3 regions of the Bradyrhizobium sp. TM102 genome follow, and region 1 is predicted to be linked to each of the others. Evidence: predicted binding sites of a transcription regulator. Region 1 holds the regulator's gene; each other region holds the start of a gene.

Evidence for each region. The regulator HrcA, encoded in region 1, represses chaperone genes, less so after heat shock. The targets are predictions, from matches to a motif close to GTTAGCACTCNCNNNNNGNGAGTGCTAAC.
Region 2: groES (co-chaperone GroES) is a predicted target of HrcA. The motif match lies at 3,829-3,857, and genes of this name have one in related genera.
Region 3: GDN70_RS15390 (co-chaperone GroES) is a predicted target of HrcA. The motif match lies at 1,216-1,244, and genes of this name have one in related genera.

What each region holds. Positions count from the first base shown of each region.
Region 1 covers NZ_AP021855.1:694,193-699,419, reverse strand. Annotated here, with positions in the region: gene pncA (bifunctional nicotinamidase/pyrazinamidase) at 1-150, shown strand, start outside; gene grpE (nucleotide exchange factor GrpE) at 266-883, opposite strand; gene hrcA (heat-inducible transcriptional repressor HrcA) at 980-2,068, opposite strand; gene rph (ribonuclease PH) at 2,250-2,963, shown strand; gene rdgB (RdgB/HAM1 family non-canonical purine NTP pyrophosphatase) at 2,975-3,610, shown strand; gene hemW (radical SAM family heme chaperone HemW) at 3,597-4,751, shown strand; gene GDN70_RS03285 (penicillin-binding protein activator) at 4,871-5,227, opposite strand, start outside.
Region 2 covers NZ_AP021855.1:7,091,341-7,096,567, reverse strand. Annotated here, with positions in the region: gene GDN70_RS33575 (META domain-containing protein) at 1-97, shown strand, start outside; gene GDN70_RS33570 (hypothetical protein) at 252-1,460, opposite strand; gene groL (chaperonin GroEL) at 1,660-3,291, opposite strand; gene groES (co-chaperone GroES) at 3,439-3,735, opposite strand; gene GDN70_RS33555 (hypothetical protein) at 4,053-4,574, shown strand; gene GDN70_RS33550 (protein phosphatase CheZ) at 4,782-5,227, opposite strand, start outside.
Region 3 covers NZ_AP021855.1:3,258,517-3,263,743, reverse strand. Annotated here, with positions in the region: gene GDN70_RS15400 (tetratricopeptide repeat protein) at 1-420, shown strand, start outside; gene GDN70_RS15395 (usg protein) at 622-909, opposite strand; gene GDN70_RS15390 (co-chaperone GroES) at 1,287-1,601, shown strand; gene groL (chaperonin GroEL) at 1,644-3,284, shown strand; gene GDN70_RS15380 (GIY-YIG nuclease family protein) at 3,418-3,705, opposite strand; gene lepB (signal peptidase I) at 3,770-4,519, opposite strand; gene GDN70_RS15370 (slipin family protein) at 4,681-5,227, opposite strand, start outside.

The sequences.
Region 1 (5,227 bases):
GCGCGCAAGGCTGGCTTCGAGGTCTATGTGGTGGAAGACGCCTGCCGCGGCATCGACACGCAGGGCTCGCTGGCAAAAGCCTGGGCCGATATGGCCAAGGCCGGCGTGAAGCGGATTCAGTCTGCGGATATCGCGAGCGCGCAGGGCTAGATGACTGTCATTCCGGGGCGATGCGAAGCATCGAACTATGGTGCGCCATTGCGCACCTGAGAATCCCGAGATTCCGGGTTCGGCTCTTCGAGCCGCCCGGAATGACGCAAAAAAATCAGTTCGCCGCGCCGCTCGACTCGTTGTTGTTCGCCGCGGCCGCGGGCTTCGCGCCGCCCTTGGCGACACCGACCAAGGCCGGGCGCAGCACGCGCTCGCCGATGGTGTAGCCGGCCTGCATGATCTGCACCACGGTGCCCGACGGCACCGACGGATCAGGCACTTCGTACATCGCCTGGTGGAAGTTCGGGTCGAACTTCTGGCCCTGCGGATCGAGCTTCTTCACGCCGTGCTTTTCCAGCGCGTTGAGCAGCGAACGCTCGGTGAGCTCGACGCCTTCGATCAGCGATATCAGGCCGGGATCGGCCGTGGCGCGGGCCTCGGCCGGAACGGCATCGAGCGCGCGCTGAAGATTATCGGCGATGTCGAGCACGTCGCGGGCAAAGCCGGTGATGCCGTAGAGGCGGGCGTCGGCGACCTCCTTGGTGGTACGCTTGCGCAGATTCTCCATCTCGGCCAGCGTCCGCAGCATGCGGTCACGCGCCTCGGCGGCTTCCTTCTGCAACAGCTCGACTGAGCCGGGCTCGGGATCGTCGGGCATGATGTAGGGTTTTGACACCACGGGCTCGCCGGTCGCGGCAGTCGTGTCTTCGGGTTGCCGGTCTTGCTCGGTCATCGGCTCTAATCTCGAACTCGTTTCCAGGGATTGTTGGCCCGGATATCGTGCCTAAAGCGCCGAAAATCAAGCGCCCGTGATCGGCGGAAACGCCGATCAGCCTCCCAAAAGACGGCTGACGATGCGGGCCGCGTAGTCCACGGTCGGGATCACGCGGGCATAATTCAGCCGGGTTGGCCCGATCACGCCCAAAACACCGACAATATGGCCGGCGGCATCCCGATAGGGCGAGATGATCGTAGAGGAGCCGGACAAGGAAAACAGTTTGTTCTCCGAACCGATGAAGATACGCACGCCCTCAGCGGTCTCGGCACGCCCCAGCAGGTCGATCACGCCGCGCTTGGTCTCGAGATCGTCGAACAGCAGGCGTACCCGTTCCAGATCCTCCAGCGCATGCAGGTCTTCGAGCAGATTGGCGTGGCCGCGGACGATGAGCTGGCGATCCTCGTTCTCGCCGCCGGACCAGCTGGCGATGCCGGCGGAAATCACCTTCTGTGCGAGCTGATCGAGCTCGGCACGGGCTTCTCCAAGTGCCGTCTCGAGCTCGAGCCGCGCCTCGGCCAGGGTGCGCCCGCGGATGCGCGCATTGAGGAAATTGCCGGCCTCGGTGATCGCCGAGGAGGGAACTCCGGGGGGCAGCGACAGCACGCGGTTTTCGACCTGGCCGTCCTCGCCGACCAGGATCACCAGCGCCTTTTCCGGTTCCAGACGGACGAATTCGATGTGTTTCAGCCGCGCATTGGATTTCGGCGTCAGCACCACCGCGGCGGCGCGGGTCAGGCCCGACAGCCGCGTCAGTGCCTGGTCCAGCGCCGCCTCGACCGATTGCGCCTGGCCGACGGTGGCAAGCTGGCTCTGGATCGACTGCCGCTCGGCCTCGTTGAGGTCGCCGACCTGCATCAGGGCATCGACGAAGAACCGCAGGCCGAGTTCCGTCGGCAGCCGACCGGCGGAGGTGTGCGGGGCGTAGATCAGGCCGAGCTGTTCCAGATCGGCCATGACGTTGCGGACCGAGGCCGGCGACAGCGGCATGGCGATGAGGCGCGAGATATTGCGCGAGCCCACGGGCTCACCGGTCGCGAGGTAACTTTCGACAATTTGACGAAAGATGTCGCGAGAACGCTCGTTGAGCTGGGCGAGGCCTGCGCGCGGCGCGATCAGATGGATCGGATCGTGATGGGCCACAGACGGTAACTCCTCTCAGATGCTCATAATTTGTCCATCCAGGAGGGTTCTGACAAGCGTCGCGTTTGCAGGGTGGAGAACCGGGGGTGAAAAAGCCTTGTCCTTTCCCCTTGCCGCATACCCTCACCCCACCTACAAGCACCGCGAATAGCCCTAACCTGCGAGTTTTGGAGGATTTCCCATGCGGCCAAGCCGCCGTGCGCCCGACGAATTGCGCCCCGTGACGCTCGAGCGCGGCGTGGTCAAATATGCGGAAGGCTCCTGCCTGGTGAAATTCGGCGACACCCATGTGCTGGTCACCGCCACGCTGGAAGATCGCCTGCCGCCGTGGCTGAAGGGCCAGGGCCGCGGCTGGGTCACCGCCGAATATGGCATGCTGCCGCGCGCGACCTCCGAACGCACCCGCCGCGAGGCCTCCGCCGGCAAGCAAAGTGGCCGCACCGTCGAGATCCAGCGCCTGATCGGCCGCTCGCTTCGCACGATCGTCGATCTCGAAGCGCTCGGTGAGCGCCAGATCACGGTCGATTGCGATGTGCTCCAGGCCGACGGCGGCACGCGCACGGCCTCGATCACCGGCGCCTGGGTCGCGCTCGCCGATTGCATCAACTGGATGAAGGCGCGCAACATGATCAAGGCCAATGTGATGCGCGACAACGTCGCTGCGATCTCCTGCGGCATCTACAACGGCACGCCCGTGCTCGATCTCGACTATGCCGAGGATTCGGAAGCCCAGACCGACGCCAATTTCGTCATGACCGGCGACGGCCGCATCATCGAGGTGCAGGGCACCGCGGAACGCGAGCCGTTCACGCAGGACGAGTTCCTGAAGCTGATCGCCCTGGCGCAAAAGGGCATCGCGCGTCTCGTGGACTTGCAGAAACTGGCTGTCGCGTAGTCAATAAGCCCATGCACCGCCGAATCACCGGAAAGCTGGTCATCGCCACCCATAATCCCGGCAAGCTCGCCGAGATGAAGGAGCTGCTCGCGCCGTACGGCATCGAGGCGGTGTCGGCCGGAGAGCTCGGCCTCGGCGAGCCCGACGAGACCGGCAACGATTTCCGCAGCAATGCCACGATCAAGGCGATCGCGGCAGCGCGGGCGACCAAGCTTCCCGCCTTTGCCGACGATTCCGGCATCGTGGTCGACGCACTCGACGGCGCGCCGGGCATTTTCTCCGCGCGTTGGGCTGGACCTTCCAAGGATTTCGCTGCGGCGATGGCGCAGATCGAGCGCCTGTTGCAGGAGCGCGGCGCCACCACGCCGGACAAGCGCAAAGCGCATTTCGTCTCCGCGCTCTGCGTCGCCTGGCCCGACGATCATCTCGAAGAGGTCGAGGCGCGCGTCGACGGCACGCTGGTCTGGCCGCCGCGCGGCACCGCCGGCTTCGGCTACGACCCGATGTTCCTGCCGGACGGCCACAGCCGCACCTTCGGCGAGATGGACAGCATCGAGAAGCACGGCCTGCCGCCGCTCGGCCTTGGCCTGTCGCATCGCGCCCGCGCCTTCGTGAAACTGGCGGAGATCTGCCTTGAGCCGCGCTAAGGAAGCCTTCGGCGTCTACGTGCACTGGCCGTTCTGCCTGTCGAAATGCCCCTATTGCGACTTCAACAGCCATGTCCGTCACGCCGCGATCGACGAGGCGCGCTTCGCCTCCGCCTTCGCGCGCGAGATCGCAGCCACCGCCGAGCGCTCGCCCGGCCGTGAGGTCACCTCGATCTTTCTCGGCGGCGGCACACCGTCGTTGATGCAGCCCGCAACGGTCGGCGCGGTGCTCGATGCGATCGGCAAGCACTGGACCGTCGCCAGCGATGTCGAGGTGACGCTGGAGGCGAATCCGACCAGCGTCGAAGCCACGCGCTTTGCCGGCTATCGCACCGCCGGCGTCAACCGCGTCTCGCTCGGCGTGCAGGCGCTCGACGATGCCTCGCTGAAAGCGCTGGGCCGCCTGCACAGCGCGCGCGAGGCGCTCGATGCCGTCGCCATAGCGCGCCGCTCGTTCGATCGCTATTCGTTCGATCTGATCTACGCCCGTCCCGACCAGACGCCGGCGATGTGGGCCGATGAGCTGCGTCTCGCCATCGACGAAGCGGCCGAGCATCTGTCGCTCTATCAATTGACGATCGAGGAAGGCACGCCGTTCTTCGGCCTGCACCAGGCCGGCAAATTGAAGACGCCGGACGAAGCGGTGGCGCGCGCGCTTTACGACGTCACGCAGGAGACCTGCGACAAGCTCGGGCTGCCCGCCTACGAGATCTCCAATCACGCACGGCGCGGCGCCGAGTGCCGGCACAATCTGGTCTATTGGCGCGGCGAGGAATATGCCGGCATCGGCCCCGGCGCGCATGGCCGGCTCGACATCGACGGCGTCAGGCACGCCACCGCCACCGAGAAGCGTCCCGAGGCCTGGCTGATGCGGGTCGAGACCAATGGCCATGGTGTCGTCACCGACGATCTGCTCAACAGCGAAGAGCGCGCCGACGAATTTTTGCTGATGGGACTGCGCCTCGCCGAAGGCATCGACCCCGAGCGCTACAAAGCCCTCTCCGGCCGCCCGCTCGATCCCAAGCGCATCGCGCTGCTGCGCGAGGAAGGCGCGATCACGGTGGATGCGACGGGCCGCTTGCGCGTGACGAGCAGCGGTTTTCCGGTGCTGGATGCAGTGGTCGCGGATCTCGCGGCATAACGCGCTGCCGTAGGGTGGGCAAAGCGAAGCGTGCCCACGAATTCCATGCGATTAGCTGAGAGATGGTGGGCACGGCGCGAAGCGCGCCTTTGCCCACCCTACGGCACTGTCGTCCCGAACTACGCCCCAAAACTCTTCGGCGAGCCCGCGACGGCAACGCCGCCACCCTGGGTCACCTTCATCACCGCAAGCCCGCGCTCGTTGGTGCCGTCCGCACGGAAACGAAACAGGCCGTCGATGCCGGCAAAGCCGGACGGATTGGTCAGTACGTCGGACGAGAAGCGCGTGGTGCCTTGCGTGCGCGCCAGCGCGGCGACGAGGGCGACCGCGTCATAGGCCAGCGTTGCCGTGCGAATCGGTTCGGCGCCGTATTTGGTGCGGTAGCGGCCGGAGAAGGCGCGGAAGCCGGCCGGGTCGGGCGCGGCATAGAGGCCGCCTTGCAAGCTCGCATTCGCATAAACCCGCGGATTGTCCCA
Region 2 (5,227 bases), 970 kb from region 1:
CGCGGCACTGAGCAGCGTCGAGACCTGGAAGCGTCAGGGCGACGTGCTGACGCTGATCGGCCCCAAGCCACTGCGCTTCAGGACGACGGGGAATTAGCTCCGCTCTCGTGTCCCGGACAAGGCGCGTCGCGCAAGCGATGCGCCGCAGAGCCGGGACCCAGATTTTCTATCGGCAAATTCGTGTGTGGCCTCTGGGCCCCGGCTCTGCTGCGCATCACTGACGTGCTGCGCAGCGTCCGGGGCACGAAAGCCTACTTCCACACCGACTTGTCGGCATCCCAGCGCTGGCCCTTGAGCTCCTTGGCAAGCGCCTCGATCGAACCGTTGTCGTCGGGCTGCTCGCCTTCCTCGTCGACCGACGTGTCGTCGGAGAGATTGAGCTTGGCGCCGCTGCTCTCGTCGGCGGTCGTCGTCGCGGGGCTGCCGATCCACAGCATGAGCTTGTCGGTCGCGCCCGGTTTGTCGGGCGAGACGAGCCCTGCGACCTCGATCGTGTCGGTGAGATCGAGCGCGGGGAAATCCGGGTTCGGCCGCTTGAAGACCAGCTTGAGCTTGCCCGTGGCGGGGTTGAAGCTTTGCGAGACCGGCTTTGCCGCGAGCGTCCGGCTCAAAACGTTCGAGACGGCGGCCGCGAGCTTGTCCTTGCTGATCTTGTCGCCCTCGCGCCAGTCGGCTGCGGCGAAGCGGATGGTGCGGTCCATCTCGGTCATGCCCGCGGTCCAGCCCGCGGAGGTGACGCCCGGCGTCGCCTTGAATTTCGCCAGCAGCGCGCCGGCGCGCTCGGGATCGACCGACATGTTGATGGTCTGCTCGCCTGCGCGCAGCGCATCGCAGCCGACCGTGAGGCTCGCCAGCGTCACCTCGACCGCCTGGCCCTTCAGGCTCTTCAGGAAGTCGGTTGCAGCGTCGAGCTTGACCTTGACCGCGATCGCCTCCGGCGAGACGTCGGTGAAATCCTTCGGCTGCGGCGTGATGCCGTCGTCGGAGGTCTGGTTGTCCTGAAATTCCTTCTCGCTGAGATCGGAATTGTCGGGCGAGGTCACCTCGGTCACGACCTGGCCAATGCTGATCTGGCCGCGGAATTCGAAGGTGTCGCCGCTCTGCTTGCGCAGCAGCTTGACGCTGACGGGCGACTTCTCGCTGATGCTCTGCGTGGTGCCGGTCAGGGTCTGGCCCGCGACCTGGAGATTGACGACGAAGCGGTCCTTGCGGTCGGAATTCTTTGCGACGGGATAGCAGACGTCGAGCACGGCCGCCGTCACCGTCTTGCCCTGGCGCGTCTCCTTCAGGATCACGTCGGCATTGCCGTCCATCAGCCCGTCGATCGAGGTGAAATAGCGTGTCTCCGGCCCACCGGGCGTCGTGGCCTTCGGCGACAGCTTCATCTGGGCGGATGCGGAATGCGGAGAAGCTGCAAGCAGAGCCAAAAGGGCTGTCGAACAAACCAGAAGCGCACGCATCGATGAAATCCTCGCGCAACGGGCATGATCCGGAAAGTGTGAAGCGGTTTTCCGAGAGGATCATGCCCAAACAATTCGAATCGGCGCGTCACCGTAGTGGGTTTTGGCCGTCGGTTGAATCGGAAAGCGGAGGGGCAGGGTCGGCAAAAAAGAAGGCCGCCCGGAGGCGGCCTTCGCAACATTGTAACGGAACGGAGGCTTAGAAGCCGCCCATGCCGCCGCCGCCGGGCATCGCGGGCGAGGCTTCCTTCTTCGGCGTTTCGGCGACCATGGCCTCGGTGGTGACCAGCAGGCCGGCCACGGAGGAGGCGTCCTGGAGCGCGGTGCGCACCACCTTGGCGGGATCGATGATGCCTTTCTCGATCATGTCGACATAGTCCTCGGTCTGGGCGTCGAAGCCGAAGGTCTCGGACTTGTTCTCCAGGATCTTGCCGACCACGATCGAGCCTTCCACGCCGGCGTTTTCCGAGATCTGGCGGATCGGAGCCTCGAGCGCCTTCAGCACGATGTTGATGCCGGCCTGGACGTCGGCATTGGCGTTGGTGAGACGGCCGACCGCCTTCTTGGCGCGCAGCAGCGTGACGCCGCCGCCGGGGACGATGCCTTCCTGCACCGCGGCGCGGGTGGCGTTGAGAGCGTCCTCGACGCGGTCCTTCTTCTCCTTGACCTCGATCTCGGTGGCACCGCCGACGCGGATCACGGCGACGCCGCCGGCCAGCTTGGCGAGACGCTCCTGGAGCTTCTCACGGTCGTAGTCCGAGGTGGTCTCCTCGATCTGGGCCTTGATCTGGCCGACACGGGCCTCGATGTCCGGCTTCTTGCCGGCGCCCTTGACGATCGTGGTGTTCTCCTTGTCGATCACGACCTTGCCGGCGCGGCCCAGCATCTTCACCGTGACGTTCTCGAGCTTCATGCCGAGGTCTTCGGAAATGAGCTGGCCACCGGTGAGGATGGCGAGGTCCTCGAGCATGGCCTTGCGGCGATCGCCGAAGCCCGGCGCCTTGACGGCGGCGACCTTGAGGCCGCCGCGGAGGCGGTTGACGACCAGGGTGGCCAGCGCCTCGCCCTCGACGTCTTCGGCGATGATGACGAGCGGCTTGCCCGACTGCACCACGGCTTCCAGCACCGGAAGCATGGCCTGCAGGCCCGAAAGCTTCTTCTCGTGCAGGAGGATGTAGGCATCCTCGAGCTCGGCGGTCATCTTCTCGGGGTTGGTGACGAAGTAGGGGCTGAGATAGCCGCGGTCGAACTTCATGCCCTCGACGATGTCGACTTCGGTGTCGAGCGACTTGTTCTCTTCGACGGTGATGACGCCTTCGTTGCCGACCTTCTGCATCGCCTGGGCGATCATCTTGCCGATGGCGGCATCGCCGTTGGCCGAGATGGTGCCGACCTGGGCGACCTCGGAGGAGGCGGCGACGGGCTTGGCCCGCTTCTCGATGTCCTTGATGACGGAAGCGACCGCGATGTCGATGCCGCGCTTGAGGTCCATGGGGTTCATGCCGGCGGCAACCGCCTTGGCGCCTTCGCGCACGATGGCCTGGGCCAGCACGGTGGCGGTGGTGGTGCCGTCGCCGGCGAGGTCGTTGGTCTTGGAGGCGACCTCACGCACCATCTGGGCGCCCATGTTCTCGAACTTGTCCTCGAGCTCGATCTCCTTGGCGACGGTGACGCCGTCCTTGGTGATGCGGGGTGCGCCGAAGCTCTTCTCGATGACGACGTTGCGGCCCTTCGGGCCGAGCGTCACCTTGACGGCGTTGGCGAGAACGTCGACGCCGCGCAGCATGCGATCGCGCGCGTCTCCGGAAAACTTGACGTCTTTGGCAGCCATTTTAGCAATCCCTCGTGTTTGGTGATGTGTCTGCCGCACGCCCGTCGCATCAATTCCGGGATTCGTGGACCGAACCCGGCGGAATGATGGATGCCCGGACCGCCTGGATCCGGGCATGACATTCAGCGGCTGTTCAGGCGGATGGCCTTAGGCCAGTACGCCCATGATGTCCGACTCCTTCATGATCAGGAGCTCTTCGTTGTCGATCTTGACCTCGGTGCCCGACCATTTGCCGAACAGCACGCGGTCGCCGACCTTGAGGTCGATCGGGGTCAGCTTGCCGGTCTCGTCACGGCCGCCGGGGCCGACGGCGACGACCTCGCCCTGGGAGGGCTTTTCCTTGGCGCTGTCCGGAATGATGATGCCGCCCTTGGTCTTTTCCTCGGCGTCGATACGTTTGACCACGACACGGTCATGCAGCGGACGAAATTTGGATTTAGCCATGACGTTTCCCTTTGGAGGCTCGCTTCGGAAGTAGTGGAAGTGGGTGGGGCGGCGCTTCCGTCCATCCCCCTATCCCGAGGATCGAACGGCGTGCTTAGCAATCGGGCTTTCCGAGTGCTAATAGTGGGCCCGGAAATATGGCTTGGCCGCGATCCTGTCAAGCAAAGGTGGTTAAGCGATTGGTGAGGCGGATATAGGATGGTGGCACTGGAAACTTGTTCGGGGCGCCGACGTATTAAAGGACGTCATTGCTCCGGCAGCGGTTTTGCGCTTGGCTGCAGGAGGGGTGCGGCCATGGTCTTGTTCGGGGGAATGCCATGATCAGTTCAGCTCACGCGCGCACGGTTGCCAATCTGGCCGCCGCCTCTTGTCTGGCGCTGCTGCTGGGCGCCTGCGGCGGCGGCATGAGCCTGCCGTCCTTCTCGTCGTCCTCGCCGCCGCCCGAAGCCGAGCCGGGCGTCGCGCCCGAAATGCCTGCGACCATTCGCGGCGACGAGATCGTCGGCCGCTGGGGCCTCGCCTCGTTCCAGAACCCGGCCGACCGCGCCCGCACCGAGGCCGCCGCCCGGGCCCAGTGCAAAAATCCCTACGTGATCACCGCCGGCTCCTCCGGCGGCGTGATCATGCATCTGGCCGACCAGGCAACGCCCCAGGAGCTGCGGCTGAAGGGCTCGCCGAGCGGCAAGAACTACATCGGACCGGCGGGTCCGACCCCCGGCGAGCAGGACCGCGAAATCATCTCCTTCGACGGCCGCGTCCTGATCACCCGCTTCATCGACAAGGACGCCGCCACCCGCTACGGCAACATGGTCTACGTCCGCTGCGCGCCGCGGGCGTGATGTTCGTCTTCCGTCATTCCGGGGCGCGCGAAGCGCGAACTATGGTGCGCACTCGCGCACCTGAGAATCTCGATGTGGTGAGCTTCCTGCCTTAAATCTCCGGATTCCGGGTCCGGCTCTGTCGAGCCGCCCCGGAATGACGGGCTGGGCCAAAATCAAAAACGCCGGCTCTCGCCGGCGTTTTGTTTTTCGCTATGCCGCGTCCGCTCAGTCGAACAGCGCGTCGATGTCGTCCTGCGAGGCGTGGCCGACGTCGCCGGCGAGCTTGGGGCCGTTGAGAAGCTTGTCGTCCTCGCTGCGATTGTCGACCTGCGGCACGACGTGGGACTTGATCGCGTCGACGCCGCCCCAGATCTCCATCATCGCATTGATGTGCTGTTCGATGAACTTCATCGTGCCCATCACCTTGCTGATGCGCTGGCCGGTCAGGTCCTGGAAGTTGCAGGCCTCGAAGATCGAGATGACGCGTTCCTGGATGTCGTCGGCGAGCCGCTTCTGCTGGTCGATCGAGTCCACCTTGGACATTGCGCTGGCGGCCTGGTCGATCGACTCCGCGGCCTCGAGGATCTGCTGGGTCGCCTGCTCGGTGCCGCCGACCACCGCGCCGAGCTCGCCATTGACCTTGGCCATTTCGCCGCCGTCAAAGCTCTTGC
Region 3 (5,227 bases), 2.6 Mb from region 1:
GGATTGCCGGCCGAACGCGTCGATCTGCTCGGCGCCACCTTGCGAAGCGAACATCTGGCATCGTTCAATCGCGTCGATATCTGCCTCGACCCGTTCCCGCAGAACGGCGGCGTCAGCACGTGGGAAGCCTTGCAGATGGGCGTGCCGGTGGTGGCGAAGCTCGGCAACAGCCTGCCCAGCCGTGCTGCCGGCTCCATCCTCACCGCTCTCGGCTTGCCGGACTGGGTCACGGACAGCCATGAGGCGTATATCGAAATCGCAACGAGCCGAGGTTCTGAGATCAGCGAGCTCGACAGGTTGCGCCGCGAGCTGCCCGACAAGATCCGGGCCGCAGCCGCCAGCAACCCCGTCTCATACGGGCGAGCGGTCGACGAGGCCTATCGCGCGATGTGGAGACGCTATTGCAGCGAGGGCGCCTGATCGCCCCTCAGGCGATCCCGGGAATAGTGCGTTCGTCCGACGAGCTGCAAGGGAGATATCGGTAGGGTTGGCAAAACGACTGGTCCGCCATAGCTCGAAGAGCGACGGCGGAAGCGTGCCTACCTTCCGCGCGCGATCATGGAGAGATGGTGGGCACGGCGCTTAAGCGCCTTGGCCCACCCTACGAGACCGATATTCGTCTCAATGCAGCCGGAACACGCCATCCACGGCGCGCAGCTCGGCCGGCTTGATCAGCTTGGAGTGCGCGACGGTGACCGAATGGAGGGGACCGTCCAGCTTTTCCTGCCAGAAGGCCAGGAAATCCTTCAGCGCCGGGAATTTCGGAAACATGTCGTAGTTCTGCCAGACGTAGGTCTGGAGCAGCGAGGGATGATCCGGCATCCGGTAGAGGATTTGTGCCGTCGTCAGCCCGTAACCTAAAAGCTGTTTCCGAAAGTCCTCGGAAACGCCCCCACTCCGCACGCCCATGCCAACCTCCTTTGCAGGAGCGCATTCAAGGGGCGGCCTGGTCGGTGTGCGCCTTACGAGCCACCCGGTACTGATGCGCTCACATGAGAGAAATGTGACGCAAACTGACAACCCATCTCAAGCCCAAAAGTTTAACAAGCTGTTGAAATTCAATGCGTTAGCAGCAGATGGATCACCGTGCTAATACGGCTCGGCCTCGGTTAACGATGGAAAAGAGATTCTGGCAGTCCGCGCTTCCGGGTGCTGATTTTTCTGCTAGAAGCCCTTGCTCCCGCAAAATTCCTGTCCTATTTCAGCCTCGCCTGTGCTAGCACTCGCGGGCACAGATTGCTAACAGACGAAAATCATCAACTCGTGCAAATGCTTAGGAGAGCTGCATGAAATTCCGTCCGCTTCACGACCGCGTCGTGGTCAAGCGCATCGACGCAGAAGAGAAGACCGCCGGCGGCATCATCATCCCCGACACTGCCAAGGAAAAGCCCTCCCAGGGCGAAGTCGTCGCCGTCGGCCCCGGTGGCCGCGACGAAGCCGGCAAGCTGATCCCGATCGACCTCAAGGTCGGCGACCGCGTGCTGTTCGGCAAGTGGTCCGGCACTGAAGTCAAGATCGACGGCGTCGATCTCTTGATCATGAAGGAAAGCGACATCATGGGCGTCCTCGACGTCCCCGCTTCCAAGAAGAAGGCGGCCTAAGAGCCCCTCTCTCCCTCCAGTCAACCTCAAGGAAAATTCCAGATGGCAGCCAAAGAAGTCAAATTCTCGGTTGAAGCGCGCGACAAGATGCTGCGCGGCGTCGACATCCTCGCCAACGCGGTGAAGGTCACGCTAGGTCCGAAGGGCCGCAACGTCGTGCTCGACAAGTCGTTCGGCGCTCCCCGCATCACCAAGGACGGCGTCACCGTCGCCAAGGAGATCGAGCTCGAGGACAAGTTCGAGAACATGGGCGCCCAGATGGTGCGCGAAGTCGCCTCCAAGTCCGCTGACGCGGCCGGCGACGGCACCACCACCGCCACCGTGCTGGCCCAGGCGATCGTGCGCGAAGGCGCCAAGTCGGTTGCCGCCGGCATGAACCCGATGGACCTCAAGCGCGGTATCGACCTCGCGGTCGAGGCCGTCGTTGCAGACCTCCAGAAGAACTCCAAGAAGGTCACCTCGAACGACGAGATCGCCCAGGTCGGCACCATCTCGGCCAACGGCGACCAGGAGATCGGCAAGTTCCTCTCCGACGCCATGAAGAAGGTCGGCAACGAGGGTGTCATCACCGTCGAAGAAGCCAAGTCGCTCGAGACCGAGCTCGACGTCGTCGAGGGCATGCAGTTCGACCGCGGCTACATCTCGCCCTACTTCGTCACCAACGCCGACAAGATGCGCGTTGAGATGGACGACGCCTACATCCTCATCAACGAGAAGAAGCTCTCCTCGCTGAACGAGCTGCTGCCGCTGCTCGAGGCCGTGGTGCAGACCGGCAAGCCGCTGGTCATCGTCGCCGAGGACGTCGAAGGCGAAGCCCTCGCGACCCTGGTCGTGAACCGCCTGCGCGGCGGCCTGAAGGTCGCGGCCGTCAAGGCTCCGGGCTTCGGCGATCGCCGCAAGGCCATGCTGCAGGACATCGCGATCCTGACCGGCGGCCAGGCGATCTCGGAAGATCTCGGCATCAAGCTCGAGAACGTCACGCTCAACATGCTCGGTCGCGCCAAGAAGGTGATGATCGACAAGGAGAACACCACGATCGTCAACGGCGCCGGCAAGAAGGCCGACATCGAGGCGCGCGTGGCCCAGATCAAGGCGCAGATCGAGGAGACCACCTCGGATTACGACCGTGAGAAGCTCCAGGAGCGTCTTGCCAAGCTCGCTGGCGGCGTCGCGGTGATCCGCGTCGGCGGCGCGACCGAGGTCGAGGTGAAGGAGCGCAAGGATCGCGTTGATGACGCGATGCATGCGACCCGGGCTGCGGTCGAGGAAGGCATCGTTCCGGGCGGCGGCGTCGCCCTGCTCCGTGCCTCCGAGCAGCTCAAGGGCCTGCGCACCAAGAACGACGACCAGAAGACCGGCGTCGAGATCGTGCGCAAGGCGCTGTCGGCTCCGGCTCGCCAGATCGCGATCAACGCCGGTGAAGACGGCTCGGTGATCGTCGGCAAGATCCTGGAGAGCAAGACCTACGCTTACGGCTTCGACTCCCAGACCGGCGAATATGCCGACCTCGTCAAGAAGGGCATCATCGACCCGACCAAGGTGGTCCGTACCGCGATCCAGAACGCTGCCTCGGTGGCCGCGCTCCTGATCACCACGGAAGCCATGGTCGCCGAGCTGCCCAAGAAGGGCGGCGCCGGTCCGGCGATGCCCCCGGGCGGCGGCATGGGCGGCATGGACTTCTAAGGTCCAACGACCTCAAGAACTACGAAACCCCGGCAGCGATGCCGGGGTTTTTGTTTGGGGGGCAAACACTCTCCGCTCGTCATTCCGGGGCGCGCCCGCTTGGGCGCGAGCCCGGAATCCATAACCACTAAACTCAGTTGGCTATCCCCGGATAGAGATCATCCCAATTCGGGTTTTGCTCTTCGATCAGGCGCGTCTTCCAATCCCGCCGCCACTTCTTGAGTTCTTTCTCGCGGGCGATCGCCGTCGTAGGATCGTCGTAGATTTCGAACAAGACGAGCTTGTCGACGCCGTACTTCGTCGTGAAGCCGGGGACGGCTTTCGTCTTGTGCTCGTATACACGGCGCACGAGGTCGTTGGTCACGCCGATGTAGAGCGTGCCATGCTTCTTACTCGCGAGGATGTAGACGTAATAGGCCATTCCATCCGCCTGTGGTTATGGATTCCGGGCTCGCGCTTCGCGCGCCCCGGAATGACGACGGCCCTCACTCTACCTTGCCCAGCCGCTCCATGTGCGGCTCGCCGTCTTCGTCGAGCGACCAGAAGATGCGCGTCACCTTGCCGACGAGATTGTCCATCGGCACGAAACCGAACGTCGACATCATGCGGCTGTCGGTGGAATTGTCGCGGTTGTCGCCGAGCACGAAGAAATGGCCCGGCGGCACCGTGAAGACGTTGGTGTTGTCCAGGAAACCGTTGTCGAGGCAGTCGTTGGTGACATAGGACGCGCCGCTCGGCAGCGTCTCGCGCCAACGCTTGACCCTGACGCCGCCATCCCCACCGCAGGCGTTGTCGGCGAGCCCGTCCTCGAGCGCGACGCGCGTCACCGGCCGGTCGTTGAGGATGAGCTGGCCCTGCCGCATCTGGATGCGGTCGCCGGGCAGCCCGACCACGCGTTTGACGTAGTCGACCGAGCTGTCCTTTGCCGTCCGGAACACGACGATGTCGCCGTATTCCGGGTCGGCAGCAAAGACGCGGCCCGAGATCCAGGACGACGCGAACGGCAATGAATACCGGCCGTAGCCATAGGCATATTTGGCGGCGAAGACGTAGTCACCGACCATCAGCGTCGGCGCCATCGAATTGGAGGGGATGCTGAACGGCTGATAGAGGACGAAGCGAAACAGGATCAGCGGGGACCACAGCACCGGGACCAACAGGATCAGGATGACGATCACCTTCCATTCCCGCGATTGCGCTCGCGACGGCCGGATGGAGTCCTGAAGAATCGTCATGCGCCTGCCCTGATCAAACCCGTGGTCATCGCGAGATTACGCAACCTTCGCGCGCGCGCAATCCCGGCTCCGTGATTTTGGTCGCACAGGCGCGGTTCCGCGTTCATTGCAAGCGACGACGACAGATATGTGAAGGGCCGCCCGTGGGCGGCCCTTCGGTTTTACGCACTCTCGGGGGCCTTCAGGCGCACGAGCCGGGTCAGAAGGGCATCGAGGCCCTCGCCGTTGCCGGCGTGGAGGTCGATGCGGCCGACCTTCTCGACCAGCCGCTCCAGCGACTCCAGCTCCTTGAGCCGCAGCAGCAGGGGGTTCTCCTCCATCAGGCGGGCGGTGTTCAGGAGCGAACGCGTCGCCGCGGTCTCCTCCTGCCGGCGGATCAGGTTCGCCTTGGCGACCCGCTCCGCCTCCACCACCTTGTTCACCAACTCCCGGATCTCGCCGGGCAGGATCACGTCCTTGACGCCGAGCTCGGTGACCTCGACACCGGACTCCGCGACGCGTGCCCGCACATAGTCGCGCAGCTCCGCATCCAGCGCCGCCTTCGCAGACAGCACCTCGTCCAGCGTCCGGCCCGCAACCGCCTCGCGGATCGCGAACTGCACCAAACGGTACAGCCACGCATCCACGTCGGGCACGGTCGCAACCGTCCGCTCGGGATCGACCACCTTACGGAACGCCGTCAGCGTCACCCGCAGCGCGATGCGATCC